Regions from separate parts of the Alteromonas sp. 76-1 genome, predicted to be linked through region 1. Evidence: predicted binding sites of a transcription regulator. Region 1 holds the regulator's gene; each other region holds the start of a gene.
The links. Region 1 encodes FliA, which starts transcription of late flagellar genes. Its sites were predicted from a motif close to CTAAAGNTNNNNNNNNNNNNGCCGATA; they were not measured.
Positions count from the first base shown of each region.

Region 2: a site for FliA is predicted at 2,327-2,353, ahead of ALT761_RS05740 (flagellar protein MotY). Genes of this name have one in related genera too.
Region 3: a site for FliA is predicted at 3,817-3,843, ahead of pomA (flagellar motor protein PomA). Genes of this name have one in related genera too.

Region 1 is NZ_LR136958.1:1,240,481-1,246,444, forward strand. It holds gene flhA (flagellar biosynthesis protein FlhA) at 1-1,178, shown strand, start outside; gene flhF (flagellar biosynthesis protein FlhF) at 1,208-2,599, shown strand; gene ALT761_RS05160 (MinD/ParA family protein) at 2,596-3,462, shown strand; gene ALT761_RS05165 (RNA polymerase sigma factor FliA) at 3,459-4,190, shown strand; gene cheY (chemotaxis response regulator CheY) at 4,227-4,610, shown strand; gene ALT761_RS05175 (protein phosphatase CheZ) at 4,645-5,409, shown strand; gene ALT761_RS05180 (chemotaxis protein CheA) at 5,422-5,964, shown strand, end outside.
Region 2 is NZ_LR136958.1:1,372,892-1,378,855, forward strand. It holds gene ALT761_RS05720 (TonB-dependent receptor) at 1-185, shown strand, start outside; gene ALT761_RS05725 (bacterioferritin-associated ferredoxin) at 268-462, opposite strand; gene ALT761_RS05730 (peroxiredoxin) at 714-1,319, shown strand; gene rnt (ribonuclease T) at 1,493-2,149, opposite strand; gene ALT761_RS05740 (flagellar protein MotY) at 2,469-3,275, shown strand; gene glpQ (glycerophosphodiester phosphodiesterase) at 3,347-4,369, opposite strand; gene gloA (lactoylglutathione lyase) at 4,421-4,807, opposite strand; gene cspE (transcription antiterminator/RNA stability regulator CspE) at 5,360-5,572, shown strand; gene ALT761_RS05760 (hypothetical protein) at 5,739-5,927, shown strand.
Region 3 is NZ_LR136958.1:3,091,394-3,097,357, reverse strand. It holds gene ALT761_RS13405 (phosphatidylglycerophosphatase A family protein) at 1-416, shown strand, start outside; gene dxs (1-deoxy-D-xylulose-5-phosphate synthase) at 530-2,407, opposite strand; gene ispA ((2E,6E)-farnesyl diphosphate synthase) at 2,440-3,330, opposite strand; gene xseB (exodeoxyribonuclease VII small subunit) at 3,359-3,610, opposite strand; gene pomA (flagellar motor protein PomA) at 3,893-4,657, shown strand; gene ALT761_RS13380 (flagellar motor protein MotB) at 4,657-5,586, shown strand; gene ALT761_RS13375 (SAM-dependent methyltransferase) at 5,711-5,964, opposite strand, start outside.

The sequences.
Region 1 (5,964 bases):
CCCATTTAGCTTTTATTGGCTTTTCAGTGCTTATCGCCGGTTACGCCTACTGGCAGGGTGTTGCTGCTAAACGCGAGGCAGAAAAACCTAAAACCCCAGCGAATATCGTGAAAGATGACACTGCTGCGCCCGAAATAAAAGAGCTTGGGTGGGATGATGTGCAGCACGTAGACACCATCGGCCTAGAAGTCGGATACCGATTAATCCCCTTAGTCGATAAGTCTCAGGGCGGAGAATTGCTCACTCGTATTAAAGGGGTACGTAAGAAGTTATCTCAAGAATTGGGCTTTCTTATTCCACCGGTGCATATTCGCGATAATTTAGATTTAGAGCCTAATTTATACACCATTGCTATGTTGGGCGTAACTATTGGCGATGCGCAAATAAGTCATGATGAAGAGCTTGCGATTAATCCGGGTCAAGTATTTGGCAAGCTGGAAGGCCGTGCAACTAAAGACCCTGCCTTTGGGTTAGATGCGGTATGGATAAAACCGAATAAGCGAGAGCATGCGCAAACCCTTGGTTATACCGTGGTTGATGCCGCTACTGTGGTTGCTACTCATTTAAGTCAATTGCTGACGAATAATGCCTACCAACTACTTGGACATGAAGAAGCGCAGCAGCTACTAGATATGCTAGCCAAGCAGCATCCTAAATTAGTGGAAGGGTTAGTGCCTGATATTCTGCCCTTAAGCACCATTGTTAAAGTGCTGCAAACCTTGCTGTTTGAAGGGGTGCCTATTCGTGACATGCGTACCATTGTACAAACCCTGAGCGAATACGGCCCACGTAGCCAAGATCCAGATGTATTGGTGTCTGCGGTACGTATTGCGCTTAAACGCCTAATCACCCAAGAAATTACCCAAGGTGCGAAAGAGATACCCGTCATAACCTTGGCGCCAGAGTTGGAACAGATGTTGCACCAGTCATTACAAGCAGGTGGCGAAGATGGCGCTGGTATAGAACCAGGACTGGCCGATAAGCTGCAAAAATCATTGCAGCAAGCTAGTCAGCAACAAGAATTGGAAGGTGAGCCTGCAGTACTTCTCACTTCTGGTATGTTGCGCCCCGTACTATCTCGCTTCTTAAAGTATTCGGTCGCGGGTTTACATGTACTTTCCTATCAGGAAGTACCCGACGATAAGCAGATAAAAATAGTCAGTTCGGTCGGTCAATAATCTGACACTGGGTGATTGGAGAGTTTTCAATGAAAATCAGACGTTTCTTTGGCAAAGATATGCGAGAAGCTTTAAGCCAAGTTAAAGCGGAATTGGGCAGCGATGCCGTTATCATGTCAAACCGAAAGCTTGCTGACGGTATCGAATTGGTCGCCGCTTACGATAAAGAACCAGAAGCCAAACTGTCGATTAAAAAGCCAGCGCCTAGCGCACCAGGGCAAGCGAAAGCAGCTGTTCCTAGTCTTAGCGAAATTATTGGTGATGATGGCCCAGATAGCTTAAAAGCGCTGTTGGAAAAGCAACATGGTGGCAGCATTCAAAGCCCAGCTTCAGCGCCTAGTGCTAACGCTCAGCATGCCAATAAAATTGCATCGCACTTAGACTTTTCAGAAGCCTTTATCGACGATGTAGAAGCAAGTCAAGTCGCTTCAGAATTCCCAAGCCATCAGGCATCTAGCCTGAATGAAAGTATTGATAACAGCAGTGCTCCTCAGTCTGACGAATTATCTCAGATTAAAGAAGAGTTGGCGTCACTACGAAATGTGCTTCAATACCAAGTTGCTGATTTGATGGAAGCAAAAAGTCGTCGTCAGCAACCTGTACATCATTATTTAATTCAGCGTTTAACCGACATGGGGTTAAGCCAATCATTGGCAGAGCAACTGATTAGTTATACGCCGTCGCATTACAACGAGCGTGACGCTTGGGTATACCTTTTAAACCTATTGGCTAATCGCATTAATGTGACAGGTAACGATATACTTACGCAAAAGGGCGCAGTCGCGTTGGTGGGTCCTACCGGTACAGGTAAAACCACCACAGTTGCTAAATTAGCTGCTCGTTACGCACAGAAATACGGCGCTGACTCCGTTGCCATGATTACGATTGATACCTATCGTATTGCAGCGTTTGAGCAATTGGCCACATATGGAAAAATTATTGGCTGCACAGTGCGTAAAGCACAAAGTAGTGAAGAATTATCAGATTTATTGTTTCAATTACGCCATAAGAGACTAGTGTTAATTGATACGGCAGGCTTTAGTCAACGAGATAGTCGATTAATTAAACAGATAAATCAATTTGATAACGGACAAATGCAGCCAGTGAAAAAATACCTAGTAGCGCAAGCGAATACCCAATATGCTGCATTACAACGTATTATAGATGCGTACGAAGGGGTGGAACTTAGCGGTTGTATCTTTACAAAGCTTGATGAGTGCTACTCTCTAGGCGAAGTGCTTAGCGCTGCGGTGGAGTACCAGTTACCTGTCAGTTATGTAACAGATGGACAGAAAGTTCCTGAAGACATTAAGATTGCAGAAGCAAAATCTTTAGTATCTGCTGCTGCAAAGCTTTATAAAAAGTACGGTTTGAATCATACTACTAGTAACAATGTGGTTAAAACAGCACGAGCAGTATGATTGATGATCAAGCGAGTAGCTTACGAAAAATGAAGCAATCACGATTAATCAAAGTTATCGCCGTCACCGGAGGTAAAGGTGGCGTTGGTAAAACAAATATTACGCTAAACACAGCTATTGCTATGGCAAAGCAGGGAAAGCGCGTAATGGTATTGGATGCAGACTTAGGTCTGGCCAATGTGGATGTAATGCTAGGATTACGCGTAGAGAAAAACCTCTCCCATGTGTTATCTGGTGAGTGTACCTTGGACGATGTACTCGTTACGGGCCCTCACGGTATAAAAATAGCACCAGCCACATCAGGTTCTCAATCAATGGCAGAGCTATCACCAACGCAGCATGCAGGGCTCATTAGAGCTTTCAGCGAATTGCGCACGCCCATTGATGTGCTTATTGTGGATACCGCAGCGGGTATTTCCGATATGGTGCTAAGCTTCTCCAAAGCCTCCCAAGATATTATGGTGGTAGTGTGTGATGAGCCCACTTCACTTACCGATGCCTATGCGTTAATTAAAATTCTTAACCGAGAACATGGTGTCTTTCGCTTCAAAGTTGTCGCTAACATGGTTCGCGATGTTAGAGAAGGTCAGGAACTTTTCAGTAAATTATCTAAAGTAACAGGGCGATTCTTAGATGTTGCGCTAGAATTGGTAGCAACGGTTCCTTTTGACGAGAACATACGCCGAGCAGTTCGTAAGCAAACGTCAATAGTAGATGCTTATCCAAGCTCACCGGCAGCGGTGGCGATTGGCCAGCTAGCAGCCAAAGCAGCTTCTTGGCCTATTCCTGCGCAACCAGGTGGCCATTTAGAATTTTTTATTGAACAACTAATAGCAGATAAAGCAGTAGGAAGTCAGCGTTGAATAGCAAAGCAGCCGCTTATCAACAGCAAACAGACAAGTCACAATTAGTTGAGCGTCACGCTTCGCTGGTGAAGCGGATAGCACACCACTTAATGGCGAGACTGCCAGCCAGTGTTCTTGTCGATGATTTAATCCAGTCAGGTATGATTGGACTGCTAGAAGCTGCACGAAATTTTGACGGTTCCAAAGGTGCAAGTTTTGAAACCTTTGCAGGTATTCGTATTCGTGGCGCTATGCTTGATGAAATAAGAAAAGGTGATTGGACTCCTCGTTCCGTTCATAAAAACGGAAGGGCAATCACAGAAGCCATCTCTCAAGTTGAAGGTGAAACAGGCCGAGACGCGCGAGATGTAGATATTGCGGCTAAAATGAATGTCAGCATGCAAGATTATCATCAAATGCTGAACGAAGTGAATGCCGGGAAATTGGTGGGGATTGAAGACCTTGGGGTTTCTGAAGATGTCATTTCTACAGAAAAGAACCGAGGCAGCGACGCACCGTTAGAAGATTTGATGCAAGGGGCTTTCCAAAAAGCGCTAGCACATGCTATTACTACATTACCCGAACGGGAAGCGATTGTACTTTCTTTATACTATGATGAAGAACTGAATCTTAGAGAAATAGGCGAAGTTCTTGATGTTAGTGAATCGCGAGTAAGTCAAATTCATAGTCAGGCCATGTTAAAACTCAAATCACGAATGAAATCGTGGCAAGTTGACGAAGAATAGAAATTAATAACAATTAACCCCTCATTGGAGGCTATTTTGGATAAAAGTATGAAAATTCTCGTGGTTGACGATTTTTCTACCATGAGACGTATCATAAAGAACCTGCTAAAAGATTTGGGTTTTGCCAATATCCAGGAAGCGGACGACGGTAACACCGCGCTGCCTATGCTACAACAAGGTGATTTTGACTTTGTTGTAACAGATTGGAATATGCCAGGTATGCAAGGTATCGACTTATTACGCGCCATACGTGCCGACGATAAGTTGAAACACCTACCGGTTCTTATGGTAACAGCAGAAGCGAAGAAAGAACAAATCGTTGCCGCAGCGCAAGCTGGTGTGAATGGTTATGTTGTTAAACCTTTCACTGCCGCTACGTTGAAAGAAAAATTAGATAAAATCTTCGAACGTTTAGGTTGATCCAGACGCTCACCAGAGAAATGAGGTTTACTGGATGTCGACAAATGAAAGTGTCTCCATAACGCTCGAAGAAGCCAAAAAATTGGTAGCGTATCTTGAAGAGGGCGATAACGCATCAGCGAACGCTGTCTTAGAAGCCGTTTCGATGAAAGAGTCCATTGAGCTCTTTGCTGAAGTGGGTAAATTAACGCGTCAACTTCATGACTCGTTGAATAACTTCCAAATCGATGAACGTATTAAAAATTTAACCGTTGATGACATTCCTGATGCGCAAACGCGACTGATGTACGTTATCGAAGAAACGGAAAAAGCTGCCAATACCACCATGGACGCAGTTGAAGAGAGTATGCCAATTGCTGAAGTGCTCTCTACCCGTATCGAAAAAATTATGCCGGAATGGAAGAAACTGATGAATCGTCAACTCGAGTTGGGCGAATTCAAAGTTTTATGTGCAGATTTAGACGAATTGCTAGAAGACGGATCGAAACAATCGGCTAAGCTTACATCATTGCTTACCGAAGTGTTAATGGCACAAGGTTATCAAGATCTTACCGGTCAAGTTATTCGCAGAGTGATTGAACTCGTAAAAGAAGTGGAAGATAGCTTAGTTAATATGCTGACGATGTTCGGTGAACCCGAACAGGCGGAGCAAGACAAGCCATTGGAAGCGAAAGTCGAAAAAGTTAACAAGATCGATAGTGTCGAAGCCGAAGGTCCAATTATTGATGCAGACCAACGCGATGATGTGGTATCTGGCCAAGATGACGTAGATGATCTTTTGTCTAGCTTAGGTTTTTAGGGGAGCGGGCGCATGGCGTTTGATGTTGACGAGGATATATTACAGGACTTTCTAGTTGAAGCTGGGGAGATCCTTGAACAATTACAAGAACAGCTCGTTGATCTGGAAAATAATCCTGAAGATGCAGATTTACTGAATGCAATCTTCCGTGGTTACCATACCGTAAAAGGTGGCGCCGGCTTTTTGTCGCTTACCGAATTAGTTGAAATTTGCCACGGTGCAGAAAACGTTTTCGATGTAATGCGAAACGGACAACGTACTCTTACGCCTGAATTAATGGATACCATTCTTCAGGCCACCGATGTAGTAGTAGATATGTTTGAGCGTGTTAAAGCGCAAGAACCTCTAATACCTGCAGACGCAAAGTTAGTTGATTTGCTGCATAAGTTAAGCACCCCAGAAACCCCAGACGAAAATATCTTTGGTGAAAGTAGTGATGCGGCTGAAGCCCCCGCTGCCGAAGAAGAATTCGCGTTAGAAGAAGCGCCTGTCCCTGAAGCGCCTGCCGCAAGCAGCGATGGCGGCATCGACGAGATTTCTGAAGATGAATTTGAA
Region 2 (5,964 bases), 130 kb from region 1:
ATGCGCAAGTAGCATGGTATTTTTCACCTTCATGGCGAGTAACCTTAGGTGTGCAAAACCTATTTGATACAAAACCTGATAGCAATCCATTTAGTGGGGAAGTAGGGGCTTTGTATCCGCCCACATCGCCAGGGGGAATTAATGGCGCGTTCTATTATTTGGGGTTGGAATACAGTGTAGATTAACGACGCAAAAGTTAATTGAAATAAGAACGTCGAATAAATTTGGGGGAAAAGCTAGGAAAACGTTTGGGGCACAGAAATGGTTTTAGCCTACGTTCTTAAACATAGAATCATCGATAATGGTTTGATCGATAATCTGTTGTGCCATTTGGATGCACTTGCCACACTGGGAACCAAGTTCCATATGTTCACGCAATTCACGCATGTTACCTACGCCATTACCTTGCACTGCGGCGCGTATGCTTTTATCGGTAACGCCGTAACACATACATACAAACATAAAACACTCCAAATAAGTCTGTAAATGATAATAATTGCTATTTCATTCTAATGCAAGTGAGATTTAGTCGTATTCACACTCAATAAATTAATAAAATCGGTGTGCTTTGGTACGATGAGTGAAAAATTAGGAAGAGTACAGTGTGTTACTGCTTGTTATCTAAAATAAAGTACCAATAAACACTGATAGAAAACGCCCAGTAAAAAGACGTTTTACTTATTATTAATTTTTTAAATAAATTGGAGATATATATGAGTGTATTAGTTGGTCGTCCTGCGCCGGATTTTACCGCTGCTGCAGTATTAGGTTCGGGTGAAATCGTAGACTCATTTTCACTATCTGAAACCATTAAGGGTAAAAAAGCGGTACTTTTTTTCTATCCGCTAGATTTTACTTTTGTTTGCCCTTCTGAATTGATTGCTTTTGATAAGCGTTTTGAAGAATTCAAAAAGCGTGGCGTAGAAGTGATTGGCGTGTCTATCGATTCACAGTTCTCTCACAACGCATGGCGAAATACCCCAGTAAACGAAGGGGGCATTGGCCCAGTACAATACACCTTGGTAGCCGATGTAAAACATGAAATTTGTCAGGCTTATGATGTAGAGCACCCTGAAGATGGCGTGGCATTTCGTGGCTCTTTCCTGATTGATGAAGAAGGGCTTGTGCGTCACCAAGTGATTAACGACCTTCCGCTAGGCCGTAACGTAGACGAAATGCTTCGTATGGTTGATGCGCTGGCATTTCATCAAGATCATGGCGAGGTTTGCCCCGCGGGTTGGACACAAGGCAAAGCGGGTATGGATGCATCACCGGAAGGTGTGGCTAAGTACCTTGCAGCAGAAGCTGACAAGTTATAACACTTAACGCTTTGCCGACGCACCTAAAATAGTATGTAAATAGATATACTAGGCGTTTCGCAAATGCGTCTACCTAATACAAAAACAGCGCCATTCGGCGCTGTTTTTTATTTCTATCACATTGTTTTGATTAAATGGCTTTGCCGCTACGCGACCATTTTAAACCTGGTTTATTAGCAAGGCTCATCAGGATTAATAGGTTCATCTGCCAAGGGCCAGCCGCCAAGTGCTTTGTAGCGATTTACCATAAAGCAAAATAGCTCTGTGGTTTTTTGCGCATCATATAAAGCGCTATGGGCTTCTTTTTGATCAAACTCAATACCTGCCGCTCGGCAGGCTTTAACTAATACGGTTTGACCTAAGGTTAAACCTGCAAGGCTGGTGGTATCAAAGGATACAAACGGGTGGAAAGGCGTGCGCTTAATGTTGCAGCGAGCTATGGCGGCGTTCACGAAACTTTGATCGAAGGTGGCGTTATGCGCCACGATTACCGAACGCTGGCAATCCGCATCTTTTTGCGCTTTTCGAATACCTTTGCACAGCGACTTCATTGCTTCACTTTCTTCAATGGCCCCGCGCAGAGCACAGTGCGGATCGATACCGTTAAACTCTAGCGCTGCGGGCTCTAAGTTCGAACCTTCAAAAGGGTCGACATGGTAATGAAAAGTTTGATCAGGATAAATTAGCCCATCTTCTTCCATTTTTACCGTGACGGCAGCGATTTCAAGTAAGGCGTCGGTTCCAGAATTAAAACCAGCGGTTTCAACGTCGATAACAACAGGAAAGTAGCCTCTAAAACGATGAGGAAGGGAATGGTGCAACTCAGACATAGTTTCTCTTAGCAGGTTTTTTGGTTACGTAACACGTCTGTATCAATATAAAAATGCTACGGAAAGTGGAGCGATTATGGCAAGGATAACACGCGGTATCCAGCCTGAATTTCGTTGATGGACGAATTGATAAGCTATGGAAGCTGCAATTGAATGTATAATTGATGGAATAGAAGGCTAAACTTTTCTACACTAAGGACGATATATTCTGTAAGCGCCTTTTCGTTAGGTATGGTTTATCAGTTGAGTGGGTATAGTTGTGAAGCGTAAATTCGGTTTACTTATTCCGTTGTTTTTTACTACGGTCGCAAGCGGTGCTATGCGTCAGTATTCGGCTACGGTAGAAACGTCGAACTGGGAAGTGGTTGATGCATCGCGTTTGCAATGTACCTTGAACCACCCTTTACCTGGGTACGGCGATGCCATGTTTACTAGCGTGGCTTCAAAACGGCTTAATATGGAATTCGAGCTTGATATGCACCTATTGCCTAATCGCTTCGATGTGGCTGCTGTCTATTCTGTACCGCCCAAGTGGATGCCGGGTGTGGCGCCTAAAACCATCGCCGATATGACTTTGCGCACGCAATACAATGGCGACCTTCCGCAAGACGCTGCATGGACTATGTTAAGTGAACTTGAGAAAGGCTTCTGGCCTACCATTTATTATCAAGACTGGTACAACGAATACGATAAAGTGAGCGTTGCATTAAACGCCAGTAATTTCTCGATGGTGTATCGAGATTTCGTTAAGTGTGTGTCTAACTTATTGCCTTACAACTTCGACGATATTGCCTATACAGTATTGTCATATCAGAAAAACAGTACGGAATTGACTAAGTATTCGCAAAAGCGCCTCACCATGATTGGGGAATATTTAAAAGAAGATAGCGACTTAGAGTTAGTCTTGCTTGATGGCTATACCGATAGCTATGGCGGGCGATGGAACAACGAACAATTATCTATACGCCGAGCCAATGAAGTAAAAAGTTATTTAACTACCATTGGTGTGCCGGATGACAGAATTCAACTGACAGGGCATGGCGAGAAACGCCATATCGCCAATAATGATACTCGTGAATCGCGGGCACAAAATAGGCGGGTAGTGGTGCGATTATCTAAATCCTAGATAATAGATAAAATACAAAAAAGCGGCTTAAGAGCCGCTTTTTTGTGAAGTGAATAATATATCTATTCTTACTATTTGCCTTGTGCCTCAAGCCAGGCTTTAACTGGCGGCACATGGTCGGTAAATACGCCGTCTACGTTTACCACGTGTTTCAGGGTAGAAAGAAGTTGCTCTGCAGTCATACCTGGCGGTAGAGCATCTTGACGGAACGTGTAGGGATGAATAATGAAACCTTCTGAGTGGGCATACTCAACCCACGGTGCGGGTATCAGTTTACCTGCTTCCATCGCTTTGGGGTCTAGTAATTGGCCTAACCAAGGGCCTAAACCGTCGGCATATTTAGCCACTTCCTTCATGCCAGCTTCACTTTTTATCCAATCGTAGTCTGTGGTCGATTCGCCCCAACTGTTCTCGCCCATTAGCATGACCACTTTGCCCGCATAGTTTAGCTCTGTTCTAATGCGCTTTATTTCGTTGAAGTCGAAACACTGCAAGTAACTGTTAGCGTTTTTATTAGCAAGGTTAAATCGCGTCAGTGACGCAATGACAATCTGGCTTGCATCTACGCCTTGTTCGGTATGCCACGCTGGAGATTTGACTTCCGTATAAACCCCTACATCGGTATTGAACTCTCGATTAAGCTGAGTAATAAGCTCGTAGTGTTCTTCTAAGGTTGCTACGGTAAAGTTCGCGGTATTCCCGGTATAACGCTTTGTAAAAACTTGTTCGCCCTTGCTGTTCGCTCGTTCGTGAACTTGCAGGGTGCGAAGCTCTGCTAACGTGAAGTCTAAAGCGTAAAAGCGACCATCTTCACGTGCACGCTCTGGAAATACTTGTTCAACGTTGGTTACTGTTTCTAGATGTATGTCATGCAGTACCACAGCAATCCCATCTTTAGTAATAACCGCATCTTGCTCAATAAAATCAGGTTTCATGGCAAAAGCAAGCGTGGCAGCTTCCAGTGTATGCTCAGGCAGATAACCGGACGCCCCCCTATGGGCAATAACATCGAAGTCTTTCGCCAATATTATTGGGCTTGCAAAAATTGAGATAGAAAGCGAGAAAGTAAGTAGTGCGTGACGAATTTTTAGCATGGTAGGGCAATATCCTTATTAATAGGGCCGCTGTATTTTTAAAATAGAGATTTATTGTTTTGTTTGAATAAGTTCAATGGCGTAGCCATCTGGGTCGCGAACAAAAGCGATAACAGTGGAGCCACCTTTTACTGGGCCTGGCTTACGGTATACATCACAGCCATTTTGCTCTAGGTTTTCGCAGAACTGGTAGATATCATCGACTTCGATTGCAATGTGCCCGTAAGCCGTACCTTTTTCGTAAGTGTTGTCACCCCAGTTGTAAGTGAGCTCAAGTACAGTAGTGTTAGATTCTTCGCCATAACCCACGAACGCGAGCGTGTATTCATAAGCTTGGTTTTCAGACTTTCTTAATAGTTTCATGCCCATCAAGTTAGTGTAGAAGTGCAAAGACGCATCAAGATCCTCAACACGAAGCATGGTATGTAGCATTCTCATTCGATTCTCCCCGTCCTTCTAAGGACATCATATATATCAGTTTACTATGGGTATGTGAAAGGAATGAGACACTAAAGCCCAAATACAATAGCTGCAAGCACCTATCGGTAAACCGCTAGCAAAAAAGGACAATTAAAAGTTATACATTCCCTTATTGTCTGTTTTAAGGCGACGGCGTTGTTGTCGTAAATAACACGACTATTCTATCCACATACGTATTTGAAATGTCAGTCGTGATTGCGCCGTCAATCGATGGTGCATGCGGGGGAGGGCAAGAGGGTTAAGGTGTGTGGGCGATTGTCATGGAAGTAATACAGTAATATGTTGCTCGATAATAGAAATAAATAGCAATATCGGTAGACTTACCTTACGGAAAGATGTACATTATGCCCGCTTTAGATAATAAAAAGCTTTTTCTACTACTGCCTTGTACCCTTTTATTCTTCAGTTTTATCGAAGTTTTAATAGATATACATTTGCGTTACTAGTAAGTTAAATCTATTGCTATCCGGTGAATTTCACCAATTACTTCAAATATATAAGGTTACAAACATGTCTGATACAGTAAACGGCACAGTTAAATGGTTCAACGAAGATAAAGGTTTTGGTTTTCTTACTCAAGACGGTGGCGGTAAAGACGTATTCGTACATTTCCGTTCAATCGCTTCTGACGGCTTCAAAACTCTTTCTGAAGGCCAAGCGGTTAGCTTCAGTGTAGAACAAGGTCAAAAAGGCCTTCAAGCTGCAAACGTTGTTGTTCTTTAAGTAGAACTTTAAAATACAACGACAAAAGGCTAAGTTTCTACTTAGCCTTTTTTAATTGTGCAGTACTAATATTTTTATTTATTTTTGGTTTGATAAGAACAGAATTTTGAAAGGAATTTTAAAACGAATAAAAAACTAGCAACATTATTATACAAAGAAAAATTATATGTCTCATACTATTAACGGCGCTTCGCTCCGTACACTTCCCCCTATTTCGACAATCTCAGTAAATAACTTCAATGTAGTTTTTACCGACACAGAATGTCAAAAGTCAGTTCAATTTCACAACAACAAAGATACCAAAGTATTTTTACGTTGGTTGCTGAATACCACGGTTGAGAGTATCTACGCTTAGCCAAATAGCTAAGTGAAGCGAAGTCAAAATTGCCTTA
Region 3 (5,964 bases), 1.9 Mb from region 1:
TAATGCCTGGGACCTTTGGTTCTGCGGCAGCAATACCACTACTTATATTGTCGGCAAATATGCCAGTGATGGTATTTATCGCTTTCACTGTTTTCGCCTCTATTTTTGGTATTTATTTGTGCGGGAAAACCGCTGATGATATGCAGGTGCATGATCACGGTTCTATAGTGTGGGACGAAGTGGCAGGTATGTTTATTACCTTCTTATTTGTACCTATTACTGCACCGTCTTTGCTAGCAGGATTTGTGCTGTTTCGCATATTCGATATTTTAAAACCGTGGCCAATAGGGCCTATCGACAAGCGCTTACACGGCGGTACAGGCATTATGCTTGATGACATTGTGGCTGGGGCTATGGCGTGTGCGTGTTTACATATCATGATGATAATGTGGCCGGCATTTACCACCTTGTTTTAAATTGGACGACGGTAAGTTCGTGCAATAATACGTAAAAAATTGTACATATTAAAAAGCCCGCAAATGCGGGCTTTTTGTTTTTAACGCTATTGAGCGAGTGAGAAAGCAAACCGCTAGCTCAGTAAGCTTTTAAGTGTGGAGGTAATACCTTCGATATCAAGTCCATGCTCTTTGTACATTTCTTGTTGCGTACCTTGTAAAACAAAGCTGTCTGGAAGCCCTAACGTACGAACAGGTTTCATAATGCCTTGCTGTTGCAAGTATTCAAGCACACCAGAGCCTGCACCGCCGGCTATACACCCATCTTCTAAAGTAATAAGCATATCGTGTTCTGCAGCCGCTTTCTCAATAGCCTGGCCATCCAGTGGCTTTACAAAGCGCATATCAATAACCGTAGCATCAATAGCTTCGGCAGCTGCCAATGCATTAGGTAAGAGTGTGCCAAAATTCAATATAGCTGCTTTTTTCGATGGCTTGCCGGTAATAGCGCGGCTAATCTTCGATTTACCAATAGGTAACTCGGTCATTGCGGTGTCGGGAGTAATGCCCATTCCAGAGCCTCGAGGGTAGCGTACCGCCGCAGGTTTTTGTGCTTTATGACCTGTGTAAAGCATTTGTCTGCATTCATTTTCATCAGACGGCGCCATCACAATCATATTTGGTATGCAGCGCAAAAAGGCAATATCAAACGCACCTTGGTGAGTAGGGCCATCAGCCCCCACAATACCGGCTCGGTCAACGGCAAATAAAACAGGCAAGTCTTGCAACGCCACATCGTGAATAAGTTGATCGTACGCGCGCTGCAAAAAGGTCGAATAAATCGCTACTACTGAGTTACACCCGTCTTTGGCTAAGCCCGCAGCAAAGGTAACCGCATGTTGTTCTGCAATGGCGACATCGAAATACTGATCAGGGTATTGCTGCGAAAACGCGACCATGCCTGAACCTTCACGCATGGCAGGCGTTACCGCCATCAATTTAGGATCTTGCGCTGCCATATCGCACAACCAATCGCCAAAAATAGCAGAAAAAGTAGGCGCTGAAGGCTTCGCTTTTGGTAATGCGTTATCGGCAGGATTAAATTTAGGCACCGCGTGGAATTTAATCGGGTCTTTTTCAGCAAGGGCGTACCCTTTACCTTTCTTAGTGACCACGTGAAGCAGTTGCGGACCTTTAAATTTGCGCATATTACGCAAGGTATCTACAACGGCATCTACATCATGGCCATCAATAGGGCCTATGTAATTAAAGCCAAGCTCTTCAAAGATTGTGCCGGGCACTACCATACCTTTAAGGTGCTCTTCTGCGCGACTTGCGAATTCTTTGATAGGCGGCACATTGCTTAATAGCTTCTTAGAACCGTCACGAATAGAGTTAAAAACATTACCCGTTAATAAGCGAGCTAGGTGACTATTAAGCGCACCTACGTTTTCAGAAATAGACATTTCGTTGTCGTTTAACACCACAACCATATCTTTATTGATGTCACCAGCATGGTTCATCGCTTCAAATGCCATGCCCGCGGTAATCGCACCATCACCAATTACGGCAACCACTTTACGGTTTTTGCCTTCTTGCTCGGCGGCAACAGCCATGCCAAGTGCAGCACTGATAGACGTAGACGAATGGCCTACAGCAAAAGTGTCGTAGTCGCTCTCAGGAGGCCAAGGGAAGGGATGTAAGCCGTCTTTTTGTCGAATCGTCGACATTTGCTTAGCGCGACCCGTAAGAATTTTATGGGGGTAGGCCTGATGACCCACATCCCAAATCAATCTGTCGATAGGCGTGTTATAAATATAATGTAAGGCCACAGTAAGCTCGACCGTGCCTAAGCCCGACGCAAAATGTCCACTGGTTTGGCTTACACTATTTAGTAAATATTCTCGTAATTCATCTGACAACTCACGCAATTTCTCTTGCGGTAACTGTCTTAACTTATCCGGCGTTTGCGCAATAGCAAGCGTGGGGTAATGTTGGAGGTCTAAACTCATTATTTATTATCTTTTTCAACATGGTTGCAGAACTAATGGTCTCGTTTTACCAATAGTTCGCTAAACGCAATTAAACTGTCTGTATTGTAGGGTAAACGAGCCAAGGCTTGAAGGGCATTCTGATGCAGCTTATCAAGTTCTCGTTTTGCACCTTCAATGCCAAGTTTGGCAGGAAAGGTATTCTTACCCAAAGCAATGTCAGAGCCTGCTGGCTTTCCTAATTGCTCACTATTACCTTCTACGTCAAGAATGTCATCTTGGACTTGAAATGCAAGACCAATATCATCGGCATAGGCTAATAAGTCTGCTTTACTGTTGCTATCAAGGTCTTGAGAAACAATCGATACCATTTCAACACATGCACGAAGTAGGGCGCCGGTTTTTAAATTGTGCAGTCGTTTGAGCTGCTCAAGGCTTATTTCTTCACCCGTGCTGGTTAAATCGATTGCTTGCCCGCCACACATACCGCGATAGCCAGCGGCGCGGGCTAACACAGAAAGTAACTCGCCACGTTTATTGGTTGCGAAATCACTTAAAGGCGCATCTGCCAACGTGCTAAAAGCAAGCGCTTGCAATGCATCACCAGCTAATATTGCGGTGGCTTCATCGAATGCAATATGACAAGTCGGCTGGCCGCGACGCAAATCGTCATCGTCCATGGCTGGTAAGTCATCATGTACAAGCGAGTAAGCGTGCACACACTCAATGGCCATACTGATAGCCATTTGATCGCCTTTAGGCACATCCAGGGTGTTGCCGATAACTTGAACCAGTAAAGGTCGCATGCGTTTACCGCCCACCAACAACGCGTGACGCATTGCTTCTTTAAGCCGCGGCGCGTCGTGGGGAAGGTCATCAATAAGCGTATTTAACGACGCATCGGTCTGCTGCTTAACTTGCTGATGCAATGCAGTGAAATTCATACTATACCTGTTTGTTGCGACACGAGGCTTAAGGTTGCTCGTCTTCAGGAAGAGGGTGTAATGCGCTTTCGCCTTGCTCATTAAGCAAAATTTTAACTTTTTGCTCGGCTTGCTCTAACGATTTCTGACCTTCGCGGGAAAGGGCAATGCCTCGCTCGAATTTTTCTAGTGCAACGTTCAATGGCAACTCACCGTTTTCCATCTCATTAACGATTGCATCTAATTCGGTAAGGGTTTCCTCAAACGAGGGAGAATCTGTCTTTTTCGTCACTTTCGTCACAATCGCACTCATTTTTAGGCGTTTTTTGGATTACGCGCACATTAACTGAGGGTAGCCAATGGGTCAAATGGTTTGTCAATATATGCCCAATAGCAGCTATCTATGATTACGCATTATGAATAAGGTCTGTGTATTAAAAACTACCGCCTAAAGTTCGACTAACGTCATTATGTATACAATAATTAAGGCAATTTGCGATAATCTTGTTATAGAAATTCTATACAATGCCGATAGAATACGAGTAATAGTTATGCAGCGTCTGCAAAAAATGAGGAAGAGTGAGTGGATTTAGCAACCGTCATAGGTATGTTGGGCGCCATCGGCTTTGTAGTAATGGCCATGGTTATGGGTGGCAGTATAGCCATGTTCATCAACGTACCGTCTATCTTGATTGTATTTGGTGGCACCCTTTTCGTTATTTTATCCCAATACACTTTAGGGCAGTTCTTTGGTGCAGGTAAAATTGCAGGCAAAGCATTCATGTTTAAGATTGATACGCCTGAAGATCTTATTGAAAAAATTGTTGAGATGGCAGATGCAGCGCGTAAAGGCGGTTTTCTTGCCTTAGAAGAAGCTGAAATAGACAATCCGTTTATGCAAAAAGGCGTAGACATGTTGGTTGATGGCCACGACATAGAAGTGGTCAGAGAAACCTTAGCGAAAGATATCTCCATGACCACCGAGCGACACGAGTTTGGTGCCACCATTTTTAAAGGCATGGGTGATATCGCACCAGCAATGGGAATGATTGGAACGCTGATTGGTCTTGTGGCCATGCTTTCTAACATGGATGATCCCAAATCAATTGGGCCAGCAATGGCGGTAGCACTATTAACCACCTTGTATGGTGCATTTCTTGCCAACATTATTTGTCTACCCATGGCGGTAAAGCTCGGAAACCGCGCACAAGAAGAAAAGCTTAACCAAATGTTAGTGCTCGATGGCATTGTAGGGATTGCCGATGGGCAAAACCCGCGTGTTATCGAAGGTATATTGAAAAACTATCTGGCGGCGAGTAAACGCGGTACAGGCGCTGAGGACGAATAATGGCTGAAGAAGAGTGCCCAAAATGTCCTCCCGAGGGGCTTCCTGCATGGATGGGGACCTTTGCTGATTTGATGTCGTTGCTCATGTGCTTTTTCGTACTGTTGCTCTCATTTTCAGAAATGGATGTACTGAAGTTCAAGCAAATCGCCGGCTCAATGAAGTTTGCCTTTGGTGTGCAAAACAAAATTGAAGTGAAAGACATCCCAAAAGGCACGAGTGTTATAGCGATGGAGTTTAGGCCCGGTCGTCCAGATCCGTCGCCCATCGACACTATTCAGCAACAAACAATCGAAATGACTCAGCAGATGCTAGAGTTCCAAGCGGGTGACGAAGATTCATCCGGCGGTAGGCAGAAGCAAAGGGGTGAGCAGCGAGGGGGGCAGTCACAACAAACCGCCACCGATCAGTCGTCCTCGGAGTCGCAAAGTTCAGATCAAACACAAACTGCTGAGTTAATGAAAAAAGTAGCGCAGCAGTTACAAAAGCAAATTCTCGATGGCGCAGTAGAATTAGAATCTTTAGGTCAGCAGTTGACTATTCGCATTAGAGAGAACGGTTCATTTTCTGCCGGTTCTGCATTTTTACAACCTCAGTTTCAGCCTATTTTACGCAAAATTGGTGTGTTATTAGCAGACGTTCCAGGGGAAATAGAAATTTCAGGGCACAGTGACGGACAACACATTGCTAATGAACTCTATCGTTCTAATTGGGATTTATCGTCTCAGCGTGCCGTAGCCGTAGCTGAAGCCATGCGAACAGCGCCGGGGTTCGATGAAAGCAGAATGTCTGTAGTCGGCAAGGCCGATACCGACCCTATGGTGGAAGATGCGACAACGCCGGCGGATAGAGCACGAAACCGACGGGTAGAGATTAATATCAATCAAGGTAAACCAATGACTTCTCAACCTATATCAGTGGTTGATGAATAGGTTGCTAAGCAAAATACAAAATCAAAAAGGGCGAATCAAATGATTCGCCCTTTTCGTTTGAAGTTGTCCTAGACGCAACTAGCGTTGTGTTTTATAGGCAACTAGCGTTGTTTTTTATAGGCAACTAACGTTGCAGGGCCTCCCTGTGATGTGGCTTAGATATTACCAATTGCACAGTGCTAATGGTTCTTTCTAAAAAACCGCCTTCACAGTATTTTAAATAGTAAATCCACATACGCATGAAACGTTCATCGTAACCGTCGTTGAGTAGCGCTTCTTTGGCGCTAACAAAGGCTTCGTACCAATGATTAAGGGTTTGGGCGTAATCTAACCCGATATCATGCAGGTCTCTAATCATCATGTCGCTATAGCGCTTTA